2 regions of the Arthrobacter caoxuetaonis genome follow, and region 1 is predicted to be linked to the other one. Evidence: predicted binding sites of a transcription regulator. Region 1 holds the regulator's gene; the other holds the start of a gene.

The links. Region 1 encodes LexA, which represses DNA repair genes until DNA is damaged. Its sites were predicted from a motif close to TCGAACANNTGTTCGA; they were not measured.
Region 2: the regulator LexA is predicted to act here: its motif matches at 5,490-5,505, upstream of NF551_RS08110 (shikimate dehydrogenase).

What each region holds. Positions count from the first base shown of each region.
Region 1 is NZ_CP099466.1:1,349,513-1,357,356, reverse strand. Features, by position in the region: gene priA (bifunctional 1-(5-phosphoribosyl)-5-((5-phosphoribosylamino)methylideneamino)imidazole-4-carboxamide isomerase/phosphoribosylanthranilate isomerase PriA) at 1-600, opposite strand, end outside; gene NF551_RS06140 (hypothetical protein) at 628-783, opposite strand; gene hisH (imidazole glycerol phosphate synthase subunit HisH) at 787-1,425, opposite strand; gene hisB (imidazoleglycerol-phosphate dehydratase HisB) at 1,422-2,039, opposite strand; gene NF551_RS06125 (histidinol-phosphate transaminase) at 2,145-3,245, opposite strand; gene NF551_RS06120 (LysM peptidoglycan-binding domain-containing protein) at 3,333-3,701, opposite strand; gene lexA (transcriptional repressor LexA) at 4,089-4,775, shown strand; gene NF551_RS06110 (ATP-dependent DNA helicase) at 4,849-6,900, opposite strand; gene hflX (GTPase HflX) at 6,893-7,844, opposite strand, start outside.
Region 2 is NZ_CP099466.1:1,765,366-1,773,209, forward strand. Features, by position in the region: gene NF551_RS08090 (MFS transporter) at 1-611, shown strand, start outside; gene NF551_RS08095 (glycoside hydrolase family 3 C-terminal domain-containing protein) at 650-2,488, opposite strand; gene NF551_RS08100 (ABC1 kinase family protein) at 2,431-4,086, shown strand; gene NF551_RS08105 (MFS transporter) at 4,149-5,459, opposite strand; gene NF551_RS08110 (shikimate dehydrogenase) at 5,641-6,513, shown strand; gene NF551_RS08115 (bifunctional sugar phosphate isomerase/epimerase/4-hydroxyphenylpyruvate dioxygenase family protein) at 6,534-7,844, shown strand, end outside.

The sequences.
Region 1 (7,844 bases):
AGCGACGACGGGGCGGTCGGTGCGTGCCAGCACGTCCCGAAGCAGATCCACGTTGGGGCCGCGGAGGGTCCCGTCCTTGGTGACGTCGGTAACGACATAACGCGGGCAGCCGGCGTCTTCCAGGCGGGCGAGGACTTCCCAGAGATCCCCGCCGTCCTTGGTCCAGCCGCGGGCAGCCAGCGTGGTGCCGCGGACATCAAGGCCGACGGCGATCGCCTCGCCGTAGCGGGCGATGGCGCTTGCGGTCCATTCCGGGTTTTCCAGGGCAGCAGTGCCCAGGTTCACGCGGCGCGCACCAAGTTCAAGTGCCTTTTCCAGCGAGGCGTCATCGCGGATGCCGCCGGACAGCTCCACCTTGATGTCGAGCTGCTCGACGACGCGCTTGAGCAGCGGCAGGTTGCTCCCGCGGCCGAACGCTGCGTCCAGGTCAACCAGATGCACCCACTCGGCGCCGTCGTTCTGCCAGGCCATGGCGGCGTCGAGCGGGTCACCGTAGCTGGTCTCGCTGCCGGCCTCGCCCTGGACCAGGCGCACGGCCTGGCCGTCAGCCACGTCGACGGCAGGGAGGAGTTCGAGAATGGGTGTTTCGATGAGCGGCATGGTTCTGCTTTCAGTAACGGTTCCGGCCTAGAGGCCGTAGGTGAGGAGGTAGGCACCGAGCAGGGACATCCCTGCCAGGACCCAGAAGCTGATGCTGACGAACCGGGGAAGACCCTGCCGCCGGAAGGAGATTGCTCCACCGATCAGCAAACCGGCGAGGCCCATGAGGACAACACTCCACATGGCCTACCCCAGGCCCTTCAGCCAGTTTTCGAGCAGGGCGGCGCCGGCGTCCCCGGACTTCTCCGGGTGGAACTGGGTCGCGCTGAGCGGCCCGTTCTCCACGGCTGCCACGAAGGGTCCACCATGATCTGCCCAGGTCACCAGGGGCGGCTGCATCGCCGGCTGGGTAACGTCGAAGTCCCACTTCTGCACGCCGTAGCTGTGCACGAAATAGAAGCGCTCATCCTCGATCCCGGCGAACAGCTTGGATCCGGCCGGGGCTTCAACGGTGTTCCAGCCCATGTGAGGCACGACGTCGGCGGCCAGGCGCTCAACAGTGCCGGGCCACTCGCCCATGCCCTGGGTGCGCACGCCGTGTTCCACGCCTTCCTCGAAGAAGACCTGCAATCCAACGCAGATGCCCAGGACCGGGCGTCCGCCGGCCACCCGGCGGCCGATCATCCGGAGCGCATCCACGTCCTTGAGACCCTGCATCACCGAGGCGAAAGCTCCGACACCGGGCACAAGCAGGCCGTCCGCCTCCAGCACGTCGGAGGACTTCGCGCTCAGCGTGACATTGGCGCCAACCCGTTCCAGGGCGCGCACTGCCGAGTGGATATTCCCGGACCCGTAGTCCAGGACCGTGACGTTGGGCCCGCTCACAGCGCCCCCTTCGTGGAGGGAATGCCCTCGACACGCGGATCCGGCTCAACGGCAGCACGCAGTGCACGGGCGAAGGCCTTGAACTGCGCTTCGACGATGTGGTGCGGGTCGCGCCCGCCCAGAACGTTCATGTGCAGGCAGATCTGCGCGTGCAGGGTGATCGCTTCGAAGACGTGGCGGGTCAGGGAACCCGTGAAGTGCCCGCCGATCAGGTGGTATTCCTGGCCGGCCGGTTCGCCGGAGTGCACCAGGTACGGGCGGCCGGAAATGTCCACGACGGCGTTGGCGATCGCTTCGTCCAAGGGGACGGTGGCTTCACCGAAGCGGCGGATGCCCGCCTTGTTCCCCAGGGCGGTCTTCAGCGCCTCGCCGATGCTGATGGCCACGTCTTCCACGGTGTGGTGGACATCGATGTGGGTGTCGCCCGTGGCCTTGACCGTGAGATCGATCAGCGAGTGCTTCGCCAGCGCGGTGAGCATGTGGTCGTAGAACGGAACCGACGTGCTGATGTCAGAACGGCCGGTGCCGTCCAGATCCAGTTCTACGAGCACGGATGATTCGCTGGTGGTCCGCTCGAGGCGGGCGGTGCGGCCGGTGGCGGTCTCCACGGTCATGAAAGTTCCTTTGGAAGAAGTGAGGTCTAGTTACCAGTCTAGTGTTTCCCGGAGGGGGTTACCTCGCCGGGAGCAGCGGCTGCCTGCCGCCGCAACGACGGCGCTTTAGGCGCCGAGCAGCTCCCGCAGCCTGGTCAGGAAAGCCGTCGTTTCCGCTTCCGTGCCGGCCGTCACGCGAAGATGTCCGGGAATGCCGACGTCGCGGATCAGGACGCCCGCTTCGAGGAGTCCCTGCCAGATCCGCTTCGGGTCTTCCACTCCCCCGAAGAAGACGAAGTTGGCGTCTGATGCGGCAGGCTGCAGGCCGAGTTCGGTCAGCTCTGCGACAATCCGGTCACGCTGGACTTTGATGTCCTCAACGTTGGCCAGCAGTGCATCGGCGTGGGCCAGCGCTGCGTTGGCCGTGGCCTGTGTGACGGCCGAGAGATGGTAGGGAAGCCGGACGAGCCTCAGCGCATCCGTGACCTCGGGGGCAGCCGCCAGATACCCCAGCCGTGCGCCGGCCAGGGCGAATGCCTTGCTCATGGTCCGGGACACAATCAGGCGTTCCCGGCCGGGAAGCAGTTCAAGGGCGCTGGGGGTACCGGCGTGGGAGAACTCTGCATACGCCTCGTCCACGATCACTATCGCGTCGCTTGCGGTGCCGGCCTCGTAGACGGCCTCGACCACGTCCAGCCCAAGGGCGGTGCCGGTGGGATTGTTCGGGGTGCAGAGGAAGACGATGTTCGGTGCTGCTGCACGGACCTGTTCCGCGGCGGATTCGGCGGAGAGGGTAAAGTCCGCTGCTCTGTCGCCGGTGACGTAGCGGGTTCCCGTGCCGCTGGCGAGCAGCGGATACATGGAATAAGTGGGCGGAAAGCTCATCGCCGTACGTCCGGGACCACCGAAGGCCTGCAGGATCTGCTGCAGTACCTCGTTTGATCCGTTGCCCGCCCAGATGTTCTCAATGCCCAGTCCGTGGCCCAGATAGCCGGCGAGGCGGGTGCGCAATTCGGTGAATTCACGGTCCGGGTAGCGGTTGAGCCCCGAGACGGCCCGCTGGACAGACGCAGTGATCGCGTCCTGCACCTCCTGCGGCAGGCCATGGGTATTTTCGTTGACGTTCAGCAGGATGGGGACATCCAACTGCGGCGCACCGTAGGGCGTCAGCCCGCGGAGATCGTCGCGCAGGGGAAGGCGGTTCAGTTTTTCCAGCTGTTCAGTCACCAGTACAGCTTAAGGCGCACGCTGCCGGGGAGCAGAATCCGTGTAGCCCGGTGACGGGTCCCGGTGGCAGGACGACTCGGAACGCAGTTAGCCGGCGACCGGAATGTAGAGCTGGGCCCCTGCGGGAACCGTTGCGTCAGAGAGGTTGTTCAGCTCCATAATGTCGGCCACGACGGTCCGTGGATCCTGCTCCGGCGCATATTCGGCAGCCAGGCCCCAGAGGGTGTCACCCGTGCTGACGCTCACCTGCTGGGTACGGGTCAGTTCTCCGCCGCCGCCTGCGGCCAGTGCGGGTGCCGTGAAGAACCCGGCGAACGTCAGCAGGGCGGCACCGCCGAACATGATCGGGGCGCCAATGAGGAGCAGGCGGCCCCGGCGCGTCAGGCGAAGCGGGGCGGGGGCTTGCTGTTCCACCGGCTGGTGGGCGGTGCGTGCTGCCGAGAGCTGGACTGTCATGGCAAAACCTTTCCGGAGCGGAGCCTGCCCGTACCGGTGCTGCTGCACCGGACCGGGCTGGTTCGAAACTGGGTTCGAACAGTTGGCGACCTTGAATCGAACATGTATTCGATTCGTTCTGTTCCTTTTCTAGCATCTATCTACGAACGATGTCGAGACTCACTCGAACAAATGTTTGAAAATGACCCTCCGCTCCCCTAGCGTGGATACCGGCGGCGTCACTTGTTTATCGTTCGGACTCAGGCAACCACCCGCCACTGACATTGCCGACATTGCCGCCCTCCGGTTCGCCGGAACACTCGAAGGGAAGCCGAAGTGCCCCGTAGGAACAACTCCGAAGGCAGGAGCGCTGCCGCGGCCGCCGCCGATGCCCCGCGGCCCCGGTCCCTGACTCCCCGGCAGAAGAAAATCCTCGAAACGATCCAGGCGTCCGTCAGCACCAACGGCTATCCGCCCTCCATGCGCGAGATCGGTGACACGGTTGGCCTGGCCAGCCTTTCGAGCGTCACGCACCAGCTCAGCCAGCTGGAAAAGATGGGCTACATCCGCCGTGATCCCAAACGGCCCCGGGCCATGGAGATCCTTGTGCCCCTGCTCATGCACACCGAGCGGGGCACGGTTTCCGCCGCAGGCGATGCGTCAGCGCCCGCGGCAGATGCGCGAACGGCATCCAACGTCACGGAACTGACGACGGCGGTGGACACGGCAATGGTGCCGCTGGTCGGCAGGATCGCCGCCGGCGGTCCCATCCTCGCGGACCAGGTCGTGGAAGAAATGATCCCGCTGCCCCGGCAGCTGGTGGGGCACGGCGAGCTGTTCATGCTGCGCGTATCCGGAGACTCCATGGTGGACGCAGCCATCTGTGACGGCGACTGGGTAGTGGTCCGCCGCCAGCAGACGGCCGAGAACGGCGACATCGTCGCCGCGCTGCTGGACGATGAAGCCACCGTCAAGACATTCCGCCAGCGCAACGGCCACACCTGGCTGCTGCCGCAGAACACGCGCTACGAACCGATCATGGGAGACCACGCCACCATCATGGGCAAGGTCGTCTCGGTGATGCGTTCCCTCTAGGCATTCCGCACGGAAAAGCCCGCCTTTCGCTGTCTTCCAGCGAAGGGCGGGCTTTGTTCTTGTGCAAGGCCCGTCAGGACTTCACGCCCATGTTCTCCCCTGCCTGGGCCTCGCGCAGCCGTTCCAGGATGCCAAGCGCCACGGTACGGTCAGTGGTGCTCCAGAACGGCGGCAGTGCGGCACGCAGGAACCCGCCGTAGCGGGCAGTGGCCAGCCGTGAATCCAGGACGGCGACCATGCCGCGGTCCCCTGCTGCACGGATCAGGCGCCCGGCGCCCTGCGCGAGGCGAACGGCTGCGTGCGTCGCCGAGACCGTCATGAAGCCGTTTCCGCCTGCTTTGGCCACGGCACGGGTACGTGCCGTCATCAGCGGGTCATCGGGACGCGGGAACGGGATGCGGTCGATCACGACCAGGCGGCACGAGCCACCCGGAACGTCGACTCCCTGCCACAGGGACATGGTGCCGAACAGGCAGGTGGCGTCCTCCTCAGCGAACTGCTTGACCAGACCAGACATGGACGATTCCCCCTGGCACAGGATCGGAAAACCGACCTTGGGCCGCAGGGCAGCGGCGGCTTCTTCGGCGGCGCGGCGGGAGGAGAACAGTCCAAGCGCCCCTCCGCCGGAGGCCTTGAGCAGCGCTTCCAGTTCTTCCAGCTGCGCGGCGGACGTGCCGCGGTCGGGCTTGGGCAGGTCCTTGGCAACGTACAGGACGCCTTGCCGCGGGTAGTCAAAGGGACTGCCGACGTCGGATCCCGTCCATTGGGGTGCCGCTGCGCCCACGAGCCCCAGTCCGCCTGCCACCGGCCCGAACTCGGAACCAATCGCCAGGGTGGCTGACGTCAGGATGACGGTATGGCCGTCGAACAGCCCGTCGCGCAGCCGGCCGGCAACGGACAGCGGAGCGACATTCAGCGTGGCGGGCGCGTCGTCGTCGGGAGGCGAATAACCCTCCCCCGGAGAGAAGGTGCTCGGCCGGGACGCCCATACGACTTCACCGGCGTCCGGAGCGGACACCAGACGTTCACACACTTCCAGCACACCCATCAGGCGAGAGCGGGCCATCTGGCGCCCGCCGTCCCCGGCGTCTCCGCCCTCAGGCTTGGAATCGGAGAGCGCCACACGGCACGCTTCCCGGACCCGTCCGACGGCGAGTTCCTGCTCGCCGTTCAGGCCCGACGGCAGCAGGCCGGCCGGAACGCCTTCCATGGAGGCATCGAACGCGCGTCCGGCTGCTGCCAGCTCCTCCACCGAAGCGGAGGTGTGCTTGCGGGCGGCCGTCACGGCGGCGCTGATGAGGGTGCCGGAAAGCTGGCCGGTCACCGCTCCCGTCACCCGGTCCTGCAGTTCATGGGCCTCATCGATGACAACGACGTCGTAGTCCGGCAGCACTGCGAGGCCCTCAAAGGCGCTGATCGCGAGCATGGCGTGGTTAGTGATGACCAGGTCGGCGACGGCGGCCTTAGCCCTGGCGCGTTCGCTGAAGCACTGCTCCGCCACCGGGCACCGCTGGGCGCCGAGGCATTCCATTGACGTCACCGAAACCTGCCGCCAGGCGCGGTCGGTCACGCCGGGGAGCAGCTCGTCGCGGTCCCCGGTTTCCGTCTCTTCCGCCCATTCCCGCAGCCGGACCACTTCCCTGCCCAGGGCGGAGGTGGGTCCTGCGGCAGGAGCCGGGTGGGCTACGCCGTGGTCATCGCCAAGGCTGAAGAGGGCACCCGGGTCGTCGTCTTCCGGGAACCCGCCGCCTGTCTTGTGGACGCAGACATAGTTGCTGCGCCCTTTCAGCAGTGCGACGTCGACTTCCCGCGGCAGCTTCGGTGCCAGGGCAGCCAGCAGCCGGGGAAGGTCCCGTCCCACGATCTGCGCCTGGAGCGCCAGGGTGGCAGTCGAAACCAAGGCAGGCTTGGTGCTCTCGAGGGCGTGGTGGATGAGCGGAACCAGGTAGGCCAGGGACTTGCCGGTTCCGGTCCCGGCCTGCACCAGCAGGTGCTTTCCGGTCTCGATCGACTCCGCCACCTGGCGTGCCATATCGTGCTGTCCCGGGCGGTTTTGGCCACCCATTGCGTCCACCGCGGTGTCCAGGAGTTCCAGGACCTCCGCGGCTGCGTCCTTCTTAGGCATGGAGGGTGAACGGCTCCAACTCAGGCGCCAGGGAATCGCGGACCTTGACCCGCAGGCGTGTTCCGCCTTCCTCGTGGTCGAGCGAGAGGATTTCCGCGTCCAGGCTGTGCAGCCGGGAGACGACGTCGCCGCGCTGGTAGGGGACGAGGAGGTCCAGTTCGATTCCGGGCCGCGGGATGCCGTCAGAAATAGCCTGCCGGAGTTCCTCGATGCCTTCGCCGGTCCGGGCGGAAACCACCACGGTCCGCGGCTCGCGCTGCCGCAGCCGTTCCAGGACAAACGGATCAGCCGCATCGGCCTTGTTGAGCACGATGATCTCGGGGATCCGGCGTGCATCCACGTCCGCGAGGACCGCACGTACTGCGGCGATCTGACCCTCCGGGTCCGGGTGCGATGCATCAACCACGTGCAGGATCAGGTCAGCGTCGGCGACTTCCTCCAGCGTGGACCGGAAGGCCTCCACCAGCTGTGTGGGCAGCGACCGGACGAACCCGACAGTGTCCGCCAGGGTGTACCCGATCCCGTCAGCGGTCTCGGCCTTGCGGATGGTCGGATCCAAGGTGGCGAACAATGCGTTCTCCACCAGGACTCCGGCGTCGGTGAGCCGGTTGAGCAGGGAGGACTTGCCCGCGTTGGTGTAGCCGGCGATGGCGACCGAAGGAACCTCGTTGCGCTGGCGGTTCGCCCGCTTGGTCTCGCGGGCAGGCTTCATCGCGGCGATTTCACGGCGCAGCTTCGCCATCCGTGTACGGATCTTCCGCCGGTCCAGCTCGATCTTGGTTTCACCCGGTCCGCGCGAGCCCATGCCGGCGCCGGCGCTGCCTACCTGGCCGCCTGCCTGCCGGGACATGGATTCACCCCAGCCGCGGAGACGGGGAAGGAGGTATTCCAGCTGGGCCAGTTCCACCTGGGCCTTGCCCTCGCGGGACTTGGCGTGCTGGGCG
Region 2 (7,844 bases), 420 kb from region 1:
AGCCGGACGCGCCGCCGCAGGACACCCAACGGTCTGCCTGGCGAACACCCCAGGCCTGGGTCATGCTGATTGCGTTCAGCGGGCAGGCCTTTTCGTTCTATGCCGTCTCGACCTGGCTGCCCACGATGCTGACAGATCTGCTCGGTCTGGATACCGCGGGTGCCGGGGCCGGATCCTCCCTGTTCCAGGGACCGGCGATTGTCGGAGCCCTGGCCGTTCCGCTGCTCTCCCGCCGGTTGAGGATCCGGACCCTGCTGTGGCTGACCTGCGCGGCCTGGGCGGCGCTTCCAGCTGGCCTGCTGCTGGCACCCGCGGCCTGGCCCGTCTGGGTCACCCTGGGCGGTGTCGCGCAAGGTGCCGGAATCACCGTCCTGCTGCTGATCCTCGTGCGGATGGGCGGCTCGGGCCGGCAGGCGGGACAGCTCTCCGCCATGGTGCAGGGCGGCGGCTACCTGGTCGCTGCCACCGGTCCCGTGGTCCTGGGCACACTGCACAGCGCGTCTGGCAGCTGGATCCTTCCCCTGGCGGTCGTGGGGATCAGTATCGCTGCGCTGTTCTTTGCGGGCTCTGCCGCCGCCAAGGTGTCCGACGGCGCCCGTCGCCCGGCGTAGGCCCGACCGCGCGGGCCGGCTCCGAGCACGTCCGTTCTTCAGTCCGCGGCGCCCTCTGCGAGTTCCCGCGCCAGCCGCGCTGCCTGCTCGGCGCCCAGCGGAGCGCCGGGAAACCTCCCCAGCCGATCCAGCGGAAGGCTGCCCATCAGACTGAGGGCCGCTGAGAGTGAAGCGGCAGCCGCCGGGTCACCGTTCCCGCCGCTGGAGCCTGTGAGCGACTCCAGGAGAACGCGGGCAGCCCGGGGGTCCGCCAGCCACTGGTTGACCGGCGAAGAGGCGGTTGGAAGGGGGGAGGGCCCGCTGCCTTCCACCTCGATCATTTCGCTCAACCTGATGTCGCGCGAGGATGATCCCACTTTCAGGAGGTATGCGCCGCTGTCCGTTACCCATGACCGGGTACCGGGATCGAAGCGGTCCAGGCTTCCGGCAGCCAGGTCGAAGGTGACGCGGGTGCTTTCTCCGGGATCAAGCTCCACCCGGGAGAAACCACGCAGTTCCTGGGCGGGCCGCGGGACGCCGTTTGGTGGCCCGCCCACATAGAGCTGCACCACTTCCGCGCCCGCCCGGCCGCCGGTGTTGGTGACGGTGACACAGACCCGCACCGCGGCTCCGGTTCCAGTTCCCTCGGCCGTGGCTTCCAGGCCGGTGTAGTCAAAGGAGGTGTAGGAAAGCCCGTGGCCGAAGGGAAAGGCAACCGGCATCTGCCGGGTGTCGTACCACCGGTACCCAACCAGCAGGCCTTCGCCGTACCGGACCTCGCCGTCCTCACCGGGGAAGTTGCCGAAGGCAGGGGTGTCCTCGATAGAGAGCGGAAACGTCTCAGCCAGCTTTCCCGAAGGGTTGACGTCGCCGAGGAGGATGTCCGCCACGGCCTCTCCGCACCCCTGCCCGCCCAGCCAGCCTTCCAGTACAGCCGGCACCTGAAGCGCCCAGGGCGTGGTCACGGCGGAGCCGTTGAAGAGGACGACTGCCAGGTCTTCCCGCACCGCCGCAAGGGACGAGAGGAGCCTGAGCTGGGTTTCCGGCAGGTCCAGGGATACCCGGTCAGCGCCCTCCGTTTCAGCCGAATCCGGCAGTCCCAGGAACACGACAACCTGGTCGCCGTCCGCTGCCGCGGCAACAGCCTCCGCCGCCAGCGCGTCGCCGTCCGTCCCGCCACCTTCCTCCAGCGCATAGCCTGCCGTGAAGCGTGCCCCCGGAACCCGCGCCGCCAAGGCGTTCCACGGGGTGCTGAGCCGTACGGGGTTAACCCGCGATGATCCGCTGCCCTGGTACCTGGGCGTCCTCGCCAGCTCACCGATCACCACCAGGCGCCGCTGCGCGCTGAAGGGCAGGACGCCGCCGTCGTTTTTCAGGAGCACCATGGACTGCACCGCAGCACGCCTCGCCAGCCGGTCATGGGCAGCGTAGTCGGCCGGGCCGGACACCTTGTCCGCAGTACGCTCGCCCAGGACCCGGAGGCGCTCCACCGCGGCGTCCACATCACCGGGTGAGACCAGTCCGGCATCCAGCCCCGCAAGGACTTCGCGGGGCCCGATCCCGTTGGAGGCGGGCATCTCCAAGTCCAGTCCGGCCGCGAGCGCAGCGGCCAGGTCTGTCACGGCACCCCAGTCGGAGACAACGACGCCGTCAAAGCCCCATTCGTTCCGCAGGACCTGTGTGAGCAGCCAGGGGTCCTGGGCTGCGTGGAAGCCGTTCAGCTTGTTGTATGCCGGTTCCGCCGGTGGGCAGTCCTGACCTGTTGCTGGCCTGCGGGCAGGGCTATCGTTCGAATAGATCCGTGGAACGTCCTGTTCCGCCTCGAGGGGAGAAGAGGGCGATGAAATCCCAGTTTGACCGGTACCGGCAGATCGCCGAGATTCTCTACCGCAACGGATTGGGCTATCTGGTTTCGGTGTCCGGCCTGGAAGCCAGGATCCCGTTCCGCCGGCAGTCCGCGCAGGAGGCTGCCCGCGTTGACAGCCCCGAATACCTGCGCCGGGCCCTCGAAGAGCTCGGGCCCACCTTCGTCAAGCTGGGCCAGTTGCTTTCCACGCGCGCAGACCTGCTTCCGCCCGAGTACATGGAACAGCTGGCCAAACTGCAGGACAGGGCCGCACCTGCCGCGTGGGCGGATGTCCACGCCGAGCTGGAGCGGGAATTCGGCAAGGATCCGCTCAGGATGTTTTCGGCGTTCAACACGACGCCGATTGCCAGCGCTTCCATTGGCCAGGCCTACGCGGCCACGCTGCCGGACGGAACCGACGTCGTCGTCAAGGTTCGCCGGCCCGGCATCGGCCCGACGGTGGAATCAGACCTGGCGATCCTGCAGTCGCTGGCGGGGCACGCCAGCAGGCGATGGGAAGCAGCCAGGGACTATGACGTCAAGGGATTCATCGACGAGTTCGCCGATACCCTGCGCCAGGAAATGGACTATGCCCAGGAGGGAAGGAACGCCGACCGTTTTGCGGTCAACTTCGAGAACGACGCGGCAGTGCTCATCCCGCATATTTACTGGGAGCACAGCACCCACAACGTCCTGACCATGCAGCGGATGTACGGGATGAAGGTGACGGACACCAGGGCGCTGGACGCAGCAGGAATCGACCGCAAGGCGCTTGCCGCCACGGCCGCCAATGCGGAAATGAAAATGGTCTTCGAGGACGGTTTCTTCCACGCTGACCCCCATCCCGGGAACATCTTCGTGCAGCCGAATGCGCAGATCGGGCTGATCGATTTCGGCATGGTGGGGGAGCTGGATGACAAACTGCGCGGTCAGCTCTCGGCGCTGTTCGTCGCGGTCATCCGGAAGGACCCCGACCGGATGGCTTCTGCCCTGCTGCGGATGACCGTCACACGGGTCCGCCCGGACCGGGTGAAGCTCCGGATGGACCTCGCGGCCCTGATCCGGCTGTACTCGAACCGGACGCTCAAGGACGCACCGGTGGGCAGGATCATCAGCACCGGCCTGGGGATCATCCGCAACCACCATCTGCAGCTGCCGCGCGAAATAGCCCTGCTCATGCGCATGCTGATCATGACTGAGGGAATGGGCGAAGTGCTGGATCCCGAATTCAGCATGGGCAAGACCCTTGCGCCCTATGCCAAGCGGATGACCATGGAGCAGCTGAACCCGGTCAACTACGCGAAGCGCCTCGGCAAGGCCGGGGGAGAACTGCTGGAGCTGGGGGCGGACCTGCCGGGCCAGCTCCAGCGGCTGGTCAATACGCTGGACTTCGAAGGCATGGAGGTGCACCTGCGTGCCGGGGACCTCGTCCCGCTGGTGGAGCGCCTGGAACGCGTGGGCAACAGGATGGTGGCTGCCATCTTTGCGGCCGCCTTCATCCGCGGCGTGGGCGAACTGACGCTGGGCGACGCCGACCGCTGGCGCAGCTGGCAGGCTCCGTTGATGGGCGCCGGGCTGGCGTCAACGGGCGTGCTGGGCGGCTACCTTGCCTGGTCGGCACGGAAACAGCGGCGGCTGGACGCCGGCTGACCAAAGAAAAGGAACGGCCGGCCACCGCATGCAGCGGTGGCCGGCCGTTCCTGGTGGATGACTCAGCGCTTGCCGAGCTCCGCCGTCGGGGTCCGGAAGGACTCCTTTGCGGTCAGGGCTGAAATGGTGGCGATCAGGCAGATAGCTGCGGTGAACCAGCTGATCACGACCCAGCCGCCGGGCTGCAGGCCGCCCAGGGCAGCCACGATGGACGGCGCGAAGCCGGCCATGAGGAAGCCGAGCTGGGTGCCGATGGCCAGGCCGGAGAAGCGGACCTTGGCGCTGAACATTTCAGCGTAGAAGGACGGCCAGACCGCGTTCGCAGCGGCGTAACCGCAGCCGAAGACCACCACGGAGAGGGTGAACTGCAGCAGCGAGTTACCGGATTCCATGGAGAGCAGGTAGAACGGCATCACGATCGCGCTGGACAGGGCGCCGTAGATGAACACCGGTTTCCGGCCGAAGCGGTCCGCCGCCATGCCGAACAGCGGCTGGGTGAACAATGCGGCGATGTTGCCTGCGACGACCAGCCACAGCGTGATGGTGGCGTCAACATTGCCCACCTCGGTGCCGTACTTGATGGCCAGGGTGCCGTAGACAGTGGAGACTGCGGCGATGAAGGCGCAGCAGATAACGCGCAGCACGTCGCGCCAGTGGTGCTTCAGCAGGTCGCCGACGGGAAGCTTGGAAATCTCGTTGTTGGCCTTGGCTTCCTGGAAGGTCGGCGTCTCGTGGAGGGTGCGGCGGATAAAGAACGTCACAATCACGACGACGGCGCTGAGCCAGAACGGGATGCGCCAGCCAATGCTGTACTTGATGTCGTCCGGCAGTGCCATGACCGGGATGAAGACCATGGCAGCGAGGATCTGGCCGCCCTGGGTGCCGGTGAGGGTCCAGGAGGTGAAGAACGCACGGCGGCCGTCAGGCGCGTGCTCCAGGGTCATGGAGCTGGCACCGGCCTGCTCTCCGGCAGCAGAGAGGCCCTGGGCCAGGCGGCAGAGGACCAGGAGCGTGGGCGCCCACCAGCCGATGGTGCTGAAGCTCGGCAGGCAGCCGATGAGGAACGTAGAGGCACCCATAAGGATCAGGGTGAACATCAGGATTTTCTGGCGGCCGACACGGTCGCCGAAATGGCCCAGGATGACCGCGCCGACGGGACGGGCGATATAGGCGAAACCGAAGGTGGCGAGCGACATGATGCTCGCCTGTGCATCCGCGTCCGGGAAGAAGACGTGCGGGAAGATCAGCGATGCCGCAGTGCCAAAGATGAAGAAGTCGTAGTACTCGACCGCGCTGCCCATGAAGCTTGCCGCGGCGGCCTTCTTCGGGGTCTTTGCGGTGGCTGAAGCGGTCTGTGCGGGCACAGCGCTCATGGGGCCTCCAGGTAGTGATGTGTGCGTAAAACGCACGATTGTTTTACATGCGAACACCACAAGTTATACCGGCGGGTAGTGAGACGCAAGCCATATGTGCGCTGTACGCACAATTGTGCAAAATGTGAACAGCCGGTACCGTTGGCGTTGCCCGGCGTACGGGCGCCGAAGGGAGAACCACTTGAGCACCATCACTGAATCCCTGCTCGTCGGATTGATTGGCGACGGGATCACCGCATCGCTGACTCCGCCCATGCATGAACGGGAAGCAGCAGCGTGCGGGCTTCACTATCTGTACCGGCCGGTGGATCTCGCCGTGAACGGCCGTTCCGCCGCCGACGTCGGAGACCTTTTGCGCTACGGGCGGGATCTCGGCTTCAACGCATTTAACATTACGCACCCGTGCAAGCAACTGGTCCTGGAGCACCTGGACGAGGTTTCCGAGGACGCCGCCCGGCTGGGAGCAGTGAACACTGTCCTGATCCAGGACGGACGGTTCATCGGCCACAACACGGATTACTCCGGGTTTGCCACCGCCCTGGCCCAGGGACTGCCGGATGCTGCACTGGATGCAGTGGTACAGCTGGGAGCCGGAGGCGCCGGTGCTGCAGTTGCCTACGCCCTGCTGAAGGCCGGCACGCGGGAACTGACCCTGATCGACCTGGATCCGGAGCGGACGCGTGAACGCGCCGCGGCCCTTGCCGCTCTCTTCCCTGATGCGGTTGTCCGCCCGGGGAGCCGTGAAGATCTTGCGCCGGCCCTGTCCTCGGCAGACGGATTCGTGCAGGCAACACCTGTGGGAATGCACTCGCATCCCGGCCTGCCGCTGGACCCGGAACTGCTCCGTCCGGAGACCTGGGTGGCGGACGTGATCTACCGTCCCGTCCGCACACAGCTGGTTGACGCGGCTGAGGCCCGCGGCTGCAGGGTGCTCGACGGCGGGCACATGGCGGTGGGGCAGGCTGTGGATGCCTTCCGGCTCATCTCCGGAGTAGAACCTGACGCTGCCCGCATGCGGGCCCACTTCCTGGAACTGGTCAACAGCGGCCGCTGAGCCGCCTTCGAAAGGACTCCATGCGCACCTCTATTGCCACGGTCTGCCTCAGCGGCACCCTGGAAGACAAACTGCGCGCCTGCGCGGCAGCCGGTTTCGACGGCGTGGAGATCTTCGAACAGGACCTGGTGGTGAGCCCCTCCAGCCCTGAGCAGATCCGCAGCCTGGCCGCCGGCCTGGGACTGACGCTGGACCTCTACCAGCCCTTCAGGGACTTCGAAGGGGTGACCGAGGACCTGCTGGCGGAGAACCTCCGCCGCGCCGAAGCCAAGTTCCGGCTGATGAACCGGATGGGAATCGACACCATGCTGGTCTGCAGCAACGTTGCCACGGCCACTGTCGATGACGACGCCGTTGCCGCGGCCCAGCTGCGGCGCATGGGCGAGCTGGCCGCGCGTTACGGGATCCGCCTGGCGTATGAGGCCCTGGCCTGGGGCCGGTTCGTCAGCGACTTTGAGCATGCCTGGCGCATCGTCGAAATGGCAGACCACCCCAACGTGGGCACGTGCCTGGACAGTTTCCACATCCTTTCCCGCAGGTGGGATCCGGAAGCAATCGAAAAGATCCCCGCTGAGAAGATTTTCTTTGTGCAGCTGGCGGATGCGCCCGAACTTTCCATGGACGTGCTGTCCTGGAGCCGCCATTACCGGGTATTCCCGGGAGAAGGAGCGTTCGACCTCGTGCGGTTCATGGGCCATCTGGTCCGGAGCGGGTATGACGGACCGGTTTCGCTGGAGATCTTCAACGACGTCTTCCGGCAGGCCGCCGAAGAACGGACGGCCGTCGACGCCATGCGTTCCCTGATCAGGCTGGCCGAGCGGACCTCGATCCACCTGCAGGAGGAAGGCAACGGACTCGGCACCATGGAGCTGGCCACGCTCCCTGGCGTGGGCGAACCGCTCGGATTCAATTTCGCCGAGGTGAAGGCAGGCGACCCGGAGCATATCCGGACACTGCTCTACCAGCTCGGATTTACCAGCCTTGGACAGCACCGCACCAAGCAGGTGGAACTCTGGGCCCAAAACGGCGTCCGGATGATCATCAACAGCCAGCAGGCCGACGGGATGTCCCCGGGCATCTCCGCGGTGGGGCTGGATGTTCCTGACGCACCTGCCGCGGCATCACGCGCGCTGCAGCTCAAAGCGACACCTGTGACCCGCCGCAGCCAGGCGAACGAGGAAGTGCTCCAAGTCGTCGCCGCACCGGACGGCACCGAAATCTTCCTGTGCCAGGCTGAGCCCGCGGGCCCGGGCTGGATGAGCGAGTTCGGCGGCGGCACCACCGTTCCGGCTCCCGGCAGCATCACCGCGATTGACCACGTCAACCTCTCC